4 regions of the Priestia sp. D3YE.R1 genome follow, and region 1 is predicted to be linked to each of the others. Evidence: riboswitches for the same ligand, from Rfam matches in the RefSeq annotation. Region 1 holds a riboswitch; each other region holds the start of a gene.
The links. A riboswitch is a leader RNA that binds a small molecule or an ion and turns the genes downstream of it on or off. The one in region 1 is predicted to bind cobalamin.
Positions count from the first base shown of each region.

Region 2: it holds a riboswitch for cobalamin, as region 1 does, so the genes downstream of both, ACOZIR_RS11605 ((2Fe-2S) ferredoxin domain-containing protein) here and ACOZIR_RS00120 (ribonucleoside-diphosphate reductase subunit alpha) in region 1, are expected to answer to the same signal.
Region 3: it holds a riboswitch for cobalamin, as region 1 does, so the genes downstream of both, metE (5-methyltetrahydropteroyltriglutamate--homocysteine S-methyltransferase) here and ACOZIR_RS00120 (ribonucleoside-diphosphate reductase subunit alpha) in region 1, are expected to answer to the same signal.
Region 4: it holds a riboswitch for cobalamin, as region 1 does, so the genes downstream of both, ACOZIR_RS09675 (cobyric acid synthase) here and ACOZIR_RS00120 (ribonucleoside-diphosphate reductase subunit alpha) in region 1, are expected to answer to the same signal.

Region 1 is NZ_JBLTHW010000001.1:17,323-20,782, forward strand. Features, by position in the region: gene ACOZIR_RS00110 (o-succinylbenzoate--CoA ligase) at 1-240, shown strand, start outside; gene menC (o-succinylbenzoate synthase) at 244-1,347, shown strand; cobalamin riboswitch at 1,626-1,811, shown strand; gene ACOZIR_RS00120 (ribonucleoside-diphosphate reductase subunit alpha) at 1,945-3,460, shown strand, end outside.
Region 2 is NZ_JBLTHW010000001.1:2,181,800-2,185,259, reverse strand. Features, by position in the region: gene cobJ (precorrin-3B C(17)-methyltransferase) at 1-1,354, opposite strand, end outside; gene ACOZIR_RS11605 ((2Fe-2S) ferredoxin domain-containing protein) at 1,368-1,748, opposite strand; cobalamin riboswitch at 1,849-2,028, opposite strand; cobalamin riboswitch at 2,147-2,325, opposite strand; gene ACOZIR_RS11600 (hypothetical protein) at 2,472-2,630, opposite strand; gene ACOZIR_RS11595 (M42 family metallopeptidase) at 2,979-3,460, opposite strand, start outside.
Region 3 is NZ_JBLTHW010000001.1:1,315,701-1,319,160, forward strand. Features, by position in the region: gene ACOZIR_RS06815 (metallophosphoesterase family protein) at 1-123, shown strand, start outside; gene ACOZIR_RS06820 (hypothetical protein) at 281-451, shown strand; gene ACOZIR_RS06825 (hypothetical protein) at 710-961, shown strand; SAM riboswitch class I at 1,043-1,153, shown strand; cobalamin riboswitch at 1,233-1,421, shown strand; gene metE (5-methyltetrahydropteroyltriglutamate--homocysteine S-methyltransferase) at 1,575-3,460, shown strand, end outside.
Region 4 is NZ_JBLTHW010000001.1:1,787,879-1,791,338, reverse strand. Features, by position in the region: gene ACOZIR_RS09675 (cobyric acid synthase) at 189-1,715, opposite strand; cobalamin riboswitch at 1,808-1,987, opposite strand; gene ACOZIR_RS09670 (YdcF family protein) at 2,135-2,698, shown strand; gene ACOZIR_RS09665 (APC family permease) at 2,759-3,460, opposite strand, start outside.

The sequences.
Region 1 (3,460 bases):
CCCGCTGTTAAAGAGGCCGGTGTAACGGGAGTAGCTGATGAAAAATGGGGACAAGTTCCAGCTGCATGTATTGTTGTAAACGAAGACGTTTCAGATGAAGAGTTATCTTTACACATTCAACAATTTTTAGCAAAGTACAAACTTCCAAAGTATTTCGTTCGAGTAGAGGAGCTGCCCCGAACGGCTTCTAATAAAATCATACGCCGAAAGCTATCATCGTTCATACAGAAAGGGAGTTAATCGATGATTATAAAAAAAGTCCATCTCTATAAAATTGACATGAAGCTTCTTTCTCCTTTTTCAACAAGCTATGGTACGGTCCAGGATCGAGAATTGATTTTGCTTGAAGTAGAAGATGAAAAGGGATTTACAGGGTGGGGAGAAGTCGTTGCGTTTTCATCTCCTTGGTATACGGAAGAAACGATTCAGACATGTTTTCATATGTTAGACGATTTTTTAATTCCTTCGCTTCTTCATCAGCATCTTCAAAAACCAGAAGATGTTCAAAAGTTATTCAAACCTTTGAAGCGGAACAACATGGCTAAAGCAGCTTTGGACTGTGCTGTATGGGATTTGTATGCAAAGCGGCAAAATAAGCCCTTAGCTGAAGTGATTGGCGGAGTAAGGCCTGCTGTAGAAGCTGGAGTGGTAGTTGGCTTAAATGATATTTCTATAATGAAAGAACAAATAAGGACTTACATGAAAGATGGCTATAAGCGTTTTAAAGTAAAAATCAAGCCGGGTGCTGACTATGAGCTACTGAAACAAATTCGAGATGAATTTCCAAGCATTCCTCTTATGGCTGATGCCAATTCAGCCTATACGTTAAGCGATAGTGATTCATTGAAAAAACTAGATAAATTGAATTTAATGATGATCGAACAACCGTTAAGTTCTGATGATATCCTTGATCATCGATTATTACAAAAGCAAATGCAGACGCCGATTTGTTTAGATGAAAGTATTGTGAGCTATGAAGATGCACGTCATGCAATCGAACAAAAAAGCTGCAAAATTATCAATGTGAAAATCGGTCGAGTTGGCGGAATGTCCGTAGCAAAGCAGATTCATGATTTATGCGCCCAGCACGGTGTAAGGCTTTGGGTGGGAGGGATGTTAGAAGCCGGGATTTCACGAGCTCATAACATTGCCCTTGCCACACTGCCTTCTTTCACGATACCAGGTGACATTTCCGCGTCGTCTCGCTATTGGGAAAAAGATATTATTAAGCCCGAAGTAGAGGTAGAAGCCGGAGTAATAAAGGTGAAGGAAAAACCGGGGATCGGGTACGATATTGATAAAAAGTTTATCAAAACAATCACAGCATTTGAAAAAGAATACAAATAAAAAAAACCGTTTTTTATGAAAAACGGTTTTTTTTATTGATGTTGTCAATGTTTAGTAGAAAAATAGGACAAATTTTTTAAAAAGAGCACATTGTTCCATCAAGCGTGTCAAAACATGTTATGATGGAATAGTTTGATGAAAAAAGTCGAAGGGTTTTATCGTAAAAAACAAAATTATTTTTGAAAATAGGTTGATAGTTTTCTAAGTTGTCCTATATAATGTGTTTATAACATAACACAATATGTTGTTTGTTAAACAATAATAAAATACTATATTTTGTGTTTTCCAGTGAAAAAGGTGTCTGATAAAAAGACTTAAAAGGGAATTTGGTGAAAATCCAAAGCTGTCCCCGCAACTGTGAATGCTGATGAAATAAGGAGATCCACTGTGAGTAAACATCATGGGAAGGCCTTAAAGTAAAAAGAAGCATAAGTCAGGAGACCTGCCTTTTTTATGTCGTTTTATCTTCTTCGGGAGGTGAGAGGGTAGAGCGAGGATTGAGAAAAGACTTAGTGTCTTCTTCTATCTTCGTTCTATTCGCTCACCGAGGTACGGTGAGCGATTTTTTATTTTGAAGTGAAGAGAGGAGCCATATTTATGGTGAATACATTAAAGCCTACAATTCTACATGAATTAACTGCATATATTGAACGTCTAAAAAAAGAATTTACGCAGCTTGATTTTTCTTTGTATGAGGAAAAGGTTATTCAAACTGTTACAGTAAAGGAAAATATGACGGACGAAAAGGTTGCAAACGTACTAATTTTGGCAGCCCTAGAGCGTATTTCAATGGAAGAACCAGATTGGACGTACGTGGCAGCAGACGTCTATTTAAACGAACTATATCGAAAAGCAGCAGACAGCCGAGGTTATGATAAAAAAGAGAAGTACGGTTCGTTTTATCAGCTTATTCAAGAACTAACAAAAATCGGCATTTATAATAAACAACTATTAAAAACATATACAGAAGAAGAAATTAATGAAATTGCTTCAGTCATTATTCCTGAACGCGATCGTTTATTTACATATATTGGATTGTTGACATTAGCAGATCGCTATTTAGCGACATCACATGATAAGCGCGTATACGAACTACCGCAAGAACGTTTTCTTATCATTGCTATGACACTGATGTCTCAAGAAAAGAAAGAAAATCGAACAGCATTAGTAAAAGAAGCGTACTGGGCGCTTTCTAGTCTATATATGACGGTTGCCACTCCAACGCTTTCAAACGCAGGAAAAAGCTACGGACAGCTGTCTAGCTGCTTTATTGACACGATTGATGACAGCTTACGCGGTATTTATGATAGCAATACAGATTTGGCCACGCTTAGTAAAAATGGAGGCGGAATTGGTGTCTACCTCGGTCATATTAGAAGCCGAGGAAGTGATATAAAAGGTTTTAAAGGCGTATCATCAGGAACAATTCCATGGATGAAACAGCTAAATAATACGGCTGTAAGTGTCGATCAGCTAGGTCAGCGACAAGGAGCTATTGCCGTATATTTAGACGTATGGCATAAAGATATCTTTTCATTTTTAGACGCGCGTCTGAACAATGGTGACGAACGCCAGCGCACGCATGATTTATTCACTGGCGTATGTCTGCCAGATTTGTTTATGGAAAAAGTAGAAGCACGTGAAGACTGGCACTTATTCGATCCTCACGAAGTTCGTACGCTGATGGGCTACTCGTTAGAAGATTTTTATGATGAAGAAGAAGGCAGCGGTTCGTTCCGCACTCATTACGCTGAGTGTGTAAACAATGAACAGCTTTCAAGAGAAACAGTGCCTGCTATTGAAATCTTCAAGCGCATTATGCTTTCGCAGCTTGAAACCGGAACTCCTTATATGTTCTATCGTGATACGGTTAACCGAGCTAATCAAAACCGCCACGCGGGTATGATTTACTGCAGTAACTTATGTACAGAAATCACGCAAAATCAAAGTACAACGGTCGTAACGGAGGAAATTACGGAAGACGGAAAAATTATTATTACAAAGAATCCGGGCGATTTTGTCGTATGTAATCTTTCTTCTATTAACTTAGCGAGAGCCGTAACTGAAGATGTGCTTGAACGTTTAATTCCAATTCAAGTACGCATGCTTGATA
Region 2 (3,460 bases), 2.2 Mb from region 1:
CGATATCTTCTTGAACAGCACCGTAACAGGCCATACCGCATCCATTAATACCAAGCTTCAGCTCTTTTGGCATGTCCATTCCCCCGAGACGCTTTTGTAATTCTTCCGTATGTGGAATGGCGTCGCTTTTTTCTCCATCACAAAAATCACACGCTTTGATTGTGAACACGTCTCCGACCGGAGATAGTAAAAAGGAAGCTGCTTGGAGCTTTTTAATAATCACATCTGGCTGAGCCGTTGGAATTTGCAGTTTGATTTGATGGTCAGGTGTATACTCCATCGTACCTTTTTCACCAACAACTTCCGCTAGTGTTGTCATTTGAACGGGCGTAAACTTCTTATTTGCAAGCCCTGGACTAACCGCCACTTCAAAGATAGACTCTATTGGCTGATGTACGACCGCAGAAGTGGATTCACCTAAAATTGCTTGAAGCGCTTCTTCTGCAAGAGCTCGTGAAGCTGCTTTTTCCTCTCTTGTGTTCTGAACCGCTTCAATAGTCGAAGCTGATTGCTTTACAGCCTCTTCTTGATCAAGAGCCCACGGTTCTGCTTCTTTTCGAAGTCGCTGGTGAGGTCTTAGCGGCTGCTCCGTTTGGTTGAGGGTATATTTCCGCTGATACCCGCGCGGTGTAATCATTAAATCGTCGTAAAAAAACGTCGACGAATTTCCGACAACAACGGTAGTCAGCATGCCTATTTCATGGTTTAACATGTCTTTTAAGTTAGTCATTACGACTTCTTCACGGTCACGATAAGCGCTTTTCACAAGGCCAACAGGCGTATCGGGGGAACGGTATTTTAATAGAATCCTTTGTGCTTCAACAATTTGTCTTGTTCGTCTTCCGCTTTTTGGATTATAAAAAGCTACTACAAAATCTGCTTGTGCAGCTGCTTCAATTCGTTTTTCGATTAGCTCCCAAGGCGTAAGATGATCACTTAGACTAATCGTACAGGCATCATGCATCACGGGCGCCCCGAGGAGAGATGCGCATGAATTAATAGCCGAAATGCCAGGAATTACTTCCAGCTCTACGCCCGTTTCCTTTTTCCAGCCCTTTTCAATCAACACTTCATACACAAGGCCGGCCATTCCGTATACTCCTGCATCTCCGCTTGAAATAACCGCCACGGTTTTCCCTGCTTCAGCTTGCTTTACGGCTTCTTGTGCACGGCTGACTTCTTCGGTCATTCCTGTACTAATAATTTGCTGATTCGTTAACAGTCCTTGAATTAATTCCACGTAGGTTTTATAACCGATGATCATATCACTTTCTTGAATGGCTTCTCTTGCCCGCTGTGTAATATGTTCAAAGCTTCCCGGACCGAATCCAATAACTAACAGTTTACCTTTCATGCTAGCTCCTCCTTTATACGTTACTTTTTACTTTGTCGATTCCTTCTATGGAGTCACTGTTTTCTGGAGAAACAAAACCTTGTTGATCATATTCATAAATAAGCGATTCCTTTATACTGCAGCCTCCTGCTAAATGCTCTTCGACAATTCGATGAGCTACATTTTCAGTGACCTGCTTGTACCAATCTCCTGAAGGGTACACGATAGCTACAGGAGCATCTTTGCATCTTCCGTTACAGCGCGTACGGGTTGTATGAACCGCTTCATCTAGATTCAGTTCAGTCACTTTATTTCGAATAGCTTGCGTGGCTTCTTCTCCACCTTTTCTCATACAGCTGCTTCCATTACAAATCAATACGTGATGCTTTGTTCCATTTAAGTTCCACGTCGTCACACTCATCCGCTCCTTTACTAAAAAACGCCTCTATCAGTGATAGAGGCGCAGAAAAATTCAAACTAAGTTTTTGCACTTCCACCTATATCCCGTAGAGTAAGCTTCGCATTAGAAAAAGGCTGGTTTCCTGACTTCGATTCATCACTTGATTGCGCCTTCCCGAATACAGTGGCATATGCAATCAGCTCCTCTTCACAGTGGCGGGTACCGCGCTGGCTTCACACCAGACTTCCCATTTAACGCAATTTCAATATTGCGCACCTTTTTTGCACGATATGTAGTTTTATGCTACGAGAAAAACCCGCTTCGCTAATATGCGAGCGGGTAAAACGTCAGAATAAAAGTGTACACGAATGCCACTTTAAGCCAACTTTTCCCTTCCCGCTCCCCGGAGAAATAGAAACTTCACAATAAAGACAGGTCTCCTGACTTGTGTATCATTCTACTTGAGAACCTTCCCGTGATTTTTCCACAGTGGTTATACTCGTTCGTCCACACTTACAGTTGCGGGGGCAGTACTGGTCTTTCACCAGTTTCCCTATTAAGCCTTCTTGGCATCTTTACTGTTGCTGTTTGATATATATGAACCTTTTAAACTATCAGAATAATAGAAGTAACTACCATATCATAGCGTACATTTTTTTTTATTTCAACTCTATTCTTTTCGTAAGATACAAGAGGCTATAAAAAAACAAGAGCATAAAGTTAGCTCTTGTTTTTTCATTATATAGCTACTAATGTTAAATGAGGATCATTATAATACACGACTTCTGAAAGAACTTTACAGCCATTTGTTTTTGCAAAAGCTTCTCTCGCCTGCGTTTCAGTTTCAAATTCAAACATTTTCATTTCTTTTCCAGCATATACCGTCAGTACCCACATGAAAAGATTCGCCTCCGATTATTGTAGTGATCGCTATATCCACATTATGACGAAACCATTTCCTTTTGAAAACCCATTCTACAAAACTTGTCACAAGAAACTTTTAAAAATTTAAAAACATTTTAACTTCTCTAAATGAACAAAATGTACAAAAGGTTTAAGTAGCATTATACCTCTTTGAAAAGGTGCTTTTTTAACCCACTGTTGCTTCCCCAGAAAAAATATATACGATCTATTAAAAAAGAAGCCGGCTATCCGGCTTCTTTTCTAGGAAAGGAAAAAACAGACATCACAATCCCGTCCTGCTCTTTATTTCGCATAAAAATTCACTAATTAAATATTCCTTTCTTAAAGCAGAACCATGTTCGACTGCACATAGTGGTAAAGAAGCTTATACGTATGATTCAATGAATCTTGATGCGTTCTCTCAAACGCATGAGAAGAATCAATTCCTGGACCAATTAAGCCGTGTACGATGTCATGCCCGGCACGAATAGCAGCAGAAGCATCTGATCCGTAAAACGGATAAATATCTAATTTGTACTGAATATCATGCTGTTTAGCCAGCTCTACCAAATGCTTTCTCAAACCGTAATGATATGGGCCGCTTGAATCTTTTACACAAATAGACACGGTGTATTCATCAGTAGATTGTCCATCTCCCATGGCACCCATATCAACCGCTAAGTATTCTACTGTTTGAGGCGTGATGTTCGAATTTCCTCCGTATCCAATTTCTTCATTATTTGAAATGAGAAAGTGCGTAGTGTATGGCAGTTCGATCTGTTCTTCTTGAATTATTTTCATGAGCTGAAGCAATAAAGCTACGC
Region 3 (3,460 bases), 1.3 Mb from region 1:
GATTTTGAGCCGCCTTTAATTTTAAATAATTATAATTTTACGGAGTTTTTTGTTAGCCGGTACGACATTTTAGGCCCTCTTCTTTGGAAGGATTTTGGACGACCTCGAAGAAGTTGTTTGTAAAAACAAGAAAGTAGAAAGCTAGGTTCAAAAAAAGAGGCTGGGACAAAAGGGTTTTAGACGAAGTGAAAAACGAACCATTGATCAAGATGCTTGATTAGTGGTTCATTTTTTTTATTAGGGTAAACGTAGATTTCATGTGTATAAGTCTTTCTAGCAGGTGATTGGAGGACAAGACGAAGACTCCGGCGGGAAAAGCGGAAAAGGTGAGACCCCACAGGAGCGTATGCGACGAGGAGGCTCAGCGACCGCCCGCGGAAAGCGAAGTCTTGTACGGAAATCAACTGCGGTGTCACAAGCGATTCAGCTCATGTATCCCAGTTGCCTTTAGATGAGATTCACTTCGTTATGTCTCAACCTCTTTTGGAAAACCGTACGAAACCTTGTAGCAGAAGGTTCAGTCAAACGTTATAATAGATAATGAATGATGATATATTCTCTATATTTGTCATATATTTGTATTACATATGTAATTGAAGAAAAACATTCACTTGATATACTGTTTAATGACTTAACTTTATCTTAAAATTCACAGTGAACTGCCTGTTTATAGAGGCTTAGAACATACACAGCAAATGGAGGAGCTATCATGGCAAACGAAAAGATGCAAGAAGGACTTAATCGTTTTATTAAGGAAGATTTAAATGACCTTTTAGGTAGACTGTTCCCTTTAATGGATCGGGAGTGTGCGGAAGAAAAGAGAATGCTTATTGAAACCGCGGTAGAGTACATTTATTCTTCAGGGTATCATCAAGGAGCAAAAGACTTGATCGAAACACATCGAAAAGATGATTACAAATTGTTAAGGCAAAAATTAGCGTCAGCACCTCCTGAAAACTAATTTTTTTTGCAATTTCTTTTGACAACGTAAATGTAAGGTGTTAAGATGACTCTACATTCAAAATATTATAAATAATTAAAACTCTTATTGAGAGAGGCGGAGGGACTGGCCCTGTGAAGCCCGGCAACCATTTAACATTCTTGTTAAAAAGGTGCTACATCCTGCAAAGCGTACGGCTTTGAAAAATAAGAGAGGATTTCATAGATACTATGCCTCTCTATTCACGATAGAGAGGCTTTTTATTTTATGTGAAGGTATTTTGAATGAACAATTTCATAGAAATGCATCAGGTGCTGTGTAACGAATGTACGCAGCTTAAAAGGGAAGACCGGTGAAAAGCCGGCGCGGTCCCGCCACTGTAATGGGGAGCAACTTATTAACCACTGTTTCATGCTGAAATGGGAAGGGATAGGAAGCGATGAACCTAAGTCAGGAGACCTGCCTGTTGTATGCACTTAAGCTCTACGGGATATAGAGAGGAGTGAGGAATACGTGTTGAGAAAAACAGGCTATCTCAACTTTAGTTAAGTATGCGTATCATCTCTCTTTTCATTTCGAAAAGAGAGATTTTTTAGTTTAGCGGAAAAAAAGAAATATACAAGGAGTGGAAAAAATGAGCAGTGTAAAAAGTTCAAACGTAGGTTATCCAAGAATTGGTGAAAAACGAGAATGGAAAAAAGCGCTCGAACTGTTTTGGGCAGGAAAGCTAGAGAAAGATATCTTTCTACAGGAAATTGAAGCTCTTCGTCTAGGGCATCTAAAAAAACAGCGTGACGCAGGAATTGAATTAATTCCAGTCGGCGATTTTAGCTTATACGATCACGTGTTAGATACAGCCGCTATGTTTGGTTTGGTGCCAAAGCGCTTTGAATATGACGGAGGGCCGGTATCGCTTGAAACGTATTTTGACATCGCGCGAGGAACAAAAGGTGCGGTAGCTTCTACGATGACAAAATGGTTCAACACAAATTATCACTACATCGTACCCGAGCTTGAGGAATGCACGCCGGCACTTGTAGAAAATCACCCGCTTCAATTTTACAAAGAAGCAAAGCAAAAGCTAAATATCAAAGGCAAACCCGTTATTTTAGGTCCAGTAACATTTGTGAAGCTGTCAAAAGGATATAAAGAAAGTGAGTTTAAAAAAGTAGTTGAACAATTTGTTCCTCTGTATGCAACTATTTTAGCGGAGCTGCAGGCAGAAGGAGTCGAGTGGGTACAGATAGATGAGCCGGTTTTAGCTACAACGCTATCAAAAGAAGACCTGGCACTGTACAAAGAAGTCTATCAAGTCCTGCATGACGCGGCACCGAACGTCAAAGTCATTTTGCAAACGTATTTTGACAGCGTGGATCACTATAAAGAAGTAGTCGCTCTTCCTGTTCATGGTATTGGCTTAGATTTTGTACATGACCGAGGCGAAAATCTCACGGCGCTTAATAAATATGGTTTTCCAACTGATAAAGTGCTGGCAGCAGGAGTGATTGACGGACGAAACATTTGGCGTGAAAACTTGGACGAGCAGCTTTTAACGCTTAGTGAAATTGAAGAAGCCGTATCAAAAGACCGTTTGATTCTGCAGCCTTCATCAAGTCTATTACATGTTCCTGTCACGGTGAAAAGCGAAAAAACCATTGAGCCAATTCTAAAAAACGCGCTGTCTTTTGCAGATGAAAAGCTGAAGGAAATCACGCTTTTAACAAAAGCGGTGCAGCAAGGAAAAGAAGCAATAGAAAAAGAAATAAGTGTAAGTAAACAAGCGATTCAAGCATTAAATGGATCATCTTTTCGAAATCACCAAGACGTGCAAAAAGAGCTGAAGCAGCTGCACAGCTATAAAGCAGAGCGTCAAGCGCCGTTTGACGTACGTCAACGCGTTCAGCAAGAAGCGTTTCAGCTGCCGCTTCTTCCAACGACAACGATTGGAAGCTTTCCGCAAACAAAAGAAGTGCGAAAAGAGCGTCTAAAATGGCGTAAAGGAGAACTAACAGACGAAGCGTATGAAGCGTACATTAACGAGGAAATCAAAAAATGGATTGAAATTCAAGAAGATATCGGCTTAGATGTACTTGTGCACGGAGAGTTTGAGCGTACGGACATGGTCGAATACTTCGGTGAGAAATTAGGAGGCTTTCAGTTTACGAAGTTTGGCTGGGTGCAATCTTACGGTTCTCGCTGCGTGAAGCCGCCGCTTATTTACGGAGATGTCTCATACGAGCAGGCGATGACGATCAAAGAAACGGTCTACGCACAGTCTCTAAGCGATAAGCCGGTTAAAGGAATGCTGACGGGTCCGATTACGATTTTAAACTGGTCGTTTGTGCGTGATGATATCCCGCGCTACGACGTGGCAAATCAAATTGCGCTTGCTCTTAGAAAAGAAGTGGAAGCACTTGAAAGTCAGGGCATCTCGATGATTCAAGTAGATGAACCCGCGCTGCGTGAAGGACTGCCGTTAAAACGAGAAAATTGGGAAAGTTATTTAAACGCCGCGGTGTA
Region 4 (3,460 bases), 1.8 Mb from region 1:
AACGAGGCGTGATGTTTTTTTACATTACATTAACCATTCATTTTCCTGTGCATAAACCATGTTTCCACCCTACATAGTATTGGAAACAATCATCTTTTATTTGTTACGAGTGCTAGACTGTTGAACTAGGCAACGTAGAATAGCGTACTAAAGTTCTCGGTAAAAAAACAAGCGAAAGCCTCTACAAGCTATACTTTTTGTGCTTGCTCAGGACTTTTATAGCTGTCTATTAAATGATACAGCTTTTCCATATCTACAGCTTCTCTCACATATGCTGCTGCTTTTGAAAAAGACTCCTCTTTTTGCAGGCGGCTGTTGAATGTATCCGTAATAGGCGACAATTTTTTATGTTTACGAATTTGATTAAGTAAAGCTCTGCGCAAAGCATCGTTATGAAACACATCATGAACATACGTGCCAATAACGTTGTCTTTAACCGTTCCTTCTTTTTCATGCTCTACCACTGCAAAAGCTTCCGTGGTGCTCTTAGAAACCGTCTTTCCCATATGAATTTCATAGCCTTCAATCGAAACTCTTTCACTTTCTAGCTGAACATATCCAGAAACTCTTTCTGTTTTTTTGCTGGTTGTCATAACGGTTTCCACTGGAAGCAAGCCCAGCCCTTTAATGGATTCAATCCGAGATTCTACTGCATCAGGGTCTGTAATTGTCTCCCCTAGCATTTGATATCCTCCGCAGATGCCAATGACGTGAACGTTCGTTGTATTCAAGACTTGATTAATGGCTAGAGCCAGGCCGCTTTCTTGTAAAAACTGCGCATCTTCAATCGTATTTTTGCTTCCTGGTAAAACAATTAAATCAGGCGTACCTAATTGTGACGGCTTGGTTACAAGCCTCACGTGACAGTCTTCTTCTAAGCTTAAAGGATCGATGTCTGTAAAATTTGAGATGCGAGGATACGAGATAACCGCAATATCGATTTCTTTTAACGGGTTCACAAGCGTTGAGTAATTTCTGAGTGATAGCGAATCTTCAGCGTCAATTTCCACGTCGTGCATATAAGGAATCACTCCTAGTACCGGAACTCCCGTGTATTCTTCAAACCACTTCAACCCCGGTTTTAAAAGCTCTAAGTCTCCTCGGAATTTATTGATTAACACCCCAATCACTCTAGGCTTATGTTCATCTGGAAGCAATTGAAGAGTACCCACTAGACTCGCAAAGACCCCTCCTTTATCAATGTCTCCTACTAACACAACAGGGGCTTGGGCTATCTTTGCTACGCGCATATTTACCAGTTCCCGATCGTTCAAATTCACTTCAGCAGGACTTCCAGCGCCTTCAATCACAATTCGATCATAATGATTGGCAAGCTCTTTATAAGCTTCCGTGATCACGTTCAAACCTTCATTAAAAAATTCTTGCCGATACTGAAAAGCAAACATATTACGAAGCGGCTTTCCATGAACGACAATTTGAGATTCATGATCACGAGTTGGTTTAATTAAAATAGGGTTCATATTGGTTGTTGCTTCTACTCCGGCCGCCTCTGCTTGAATTCCTTGCGCTCTGCCAATTTCTTTTCCATCCATTGTAATGTATGAATTAAGCGCCATATTTTGCGATTTAAACGGTGCAGTTTGATAGCCGTCTTCTTTAAAAATACGGCAAAACGCTGTAGCAATCATACTTTTTCCAGCGTCTGAGTGCGTTCCTTGAATCATAAGAGGTTTTCCTTTTTTCACTTTTTCCACTCCCTATCACATAAAAAAACCTTAACTGTAAAAGTCAAGGTTTGGTCATGCGCTCATTAACACATTGTCTTGACTTATTTCTCCCACCGAAAAATAAGGGGTTTTTAAAAGCAGGTCTCCTGGCTTATGCTTCATTTTACTTCTGCATCCTTCCTAGTTTGACTAGTGGGTCTTTGCAGGTTCATCCACATTTACAGTAGCGGGGGCTGCACCGGATTTACACCGATTTCCCTATTATCCTCCTTAGAGGCACTTTTAAAATCATTTATTCTTTATTGTAACGAATTTTATAACCATTCACAATAACGATTTTCTTCTATTATTATATATCACTGTGTTTATACTTATTTGGATCTCGTATGCTATAATAACAATTATTTTCCAAACATCTTATGAAATAGCTAGGAAGGTGCTCGTAGTTGAAGAAAAAAATCATTTATATCTTTATTAGTTTGCTTGTTCTTTATGCTGTAATCATGTCTTTTTGTATGTATCAAACCGCTCATCAGCCTGTTCCGCAAAAAGCAGATTATGTGCTCATTTTAGGTTCGAAAGTAGACGGAGATCAAATGTCTCCTAGTTTAAAAGAACGAGCAAAAACGGCTTTATCTTATTTAAAGACTCATAAACAAACAAAAGTTATCGTAACGGGTGGAAAAGGATCCGATGAAGAAATTTCTGAAGCAGAAGCAGCCTATCGTTTTCTACGAAAAGAAGGAATTAAAAAGAATCGTATTATAAAAGAGGATCAGTCAACTTCTACTTTTGAGAATTTCACTTTTACTAAAAAGAAAGTTGATATTCAACACAAAAAAGTCGTCCTTGTTAGCAGTGATTTTCATTTATTTCGCGCCTCTATTATTGCTAAACGTCAAGGTTTTGACGTTTATCCTTTAGGTGCAAAGACACCAAATTCAATTAAACTTCAAGCCTACTTTCGTGAGTATGCTGCTATATTAAAAACGTGGCTGTTTGATAAGTAAATAGAGTACACCCCCTATACAAACGAAAAACACGGCATGAATTCATGCCGTGTTTTTTTATTAATCATCTGTATCGATAACTGCTTTTGGTAAACCTGTGTATTTCGCCCAGTAGAAAATACCGAGTGAAACAAGAGCAATTAAAATTAAGTCAAGCGGGTTGCTTAGCACACCTTGTCCTCCACCAAATGAACCTAGGTAAGAGATAACAAGCATAATAATATAATAAGCAACTAGCCACCAAGCAGATTTAAGCTGCTGTGCAAATTTTACAACGTCAGTTGGTACGTATTTCTTAAATGCTACGTAGATAACAACCATTAGAAGCTGTGATCCTAAAAGCCAAGAAATGGTCGTCCATCCTGACCAATATACGATGTATGAACAGAAGATAAATGAAACAGGAGCAATAATGCTCATACCTTTTAATTTAAAAGGCTTCTTAAGATCTTTTGCATTTACTCTGAATGCTGCAGCTGAAACTGGTGCAATTGCATAAGACAGAATAAGTGCCACTGAACATACGTTTACTAGCGCTTCCCAAGAAGGAAATGGCAGTGTCCAGAATACGGACATTCCAAATGATAGCCATAGTGACGCACGTGGAATTCCTGTTTTCTTATCTACTTTTGAGAAACGTTTAAATAGTGTTCCGTTACGAGACCAAGCATAAACTAAACGAGAAGTTGTATTCATGAAGATGTTCCCGTTACCGCCTGGTGATAAAATAGCATCAAAAATAACAAGCGTTACTAACCAGCC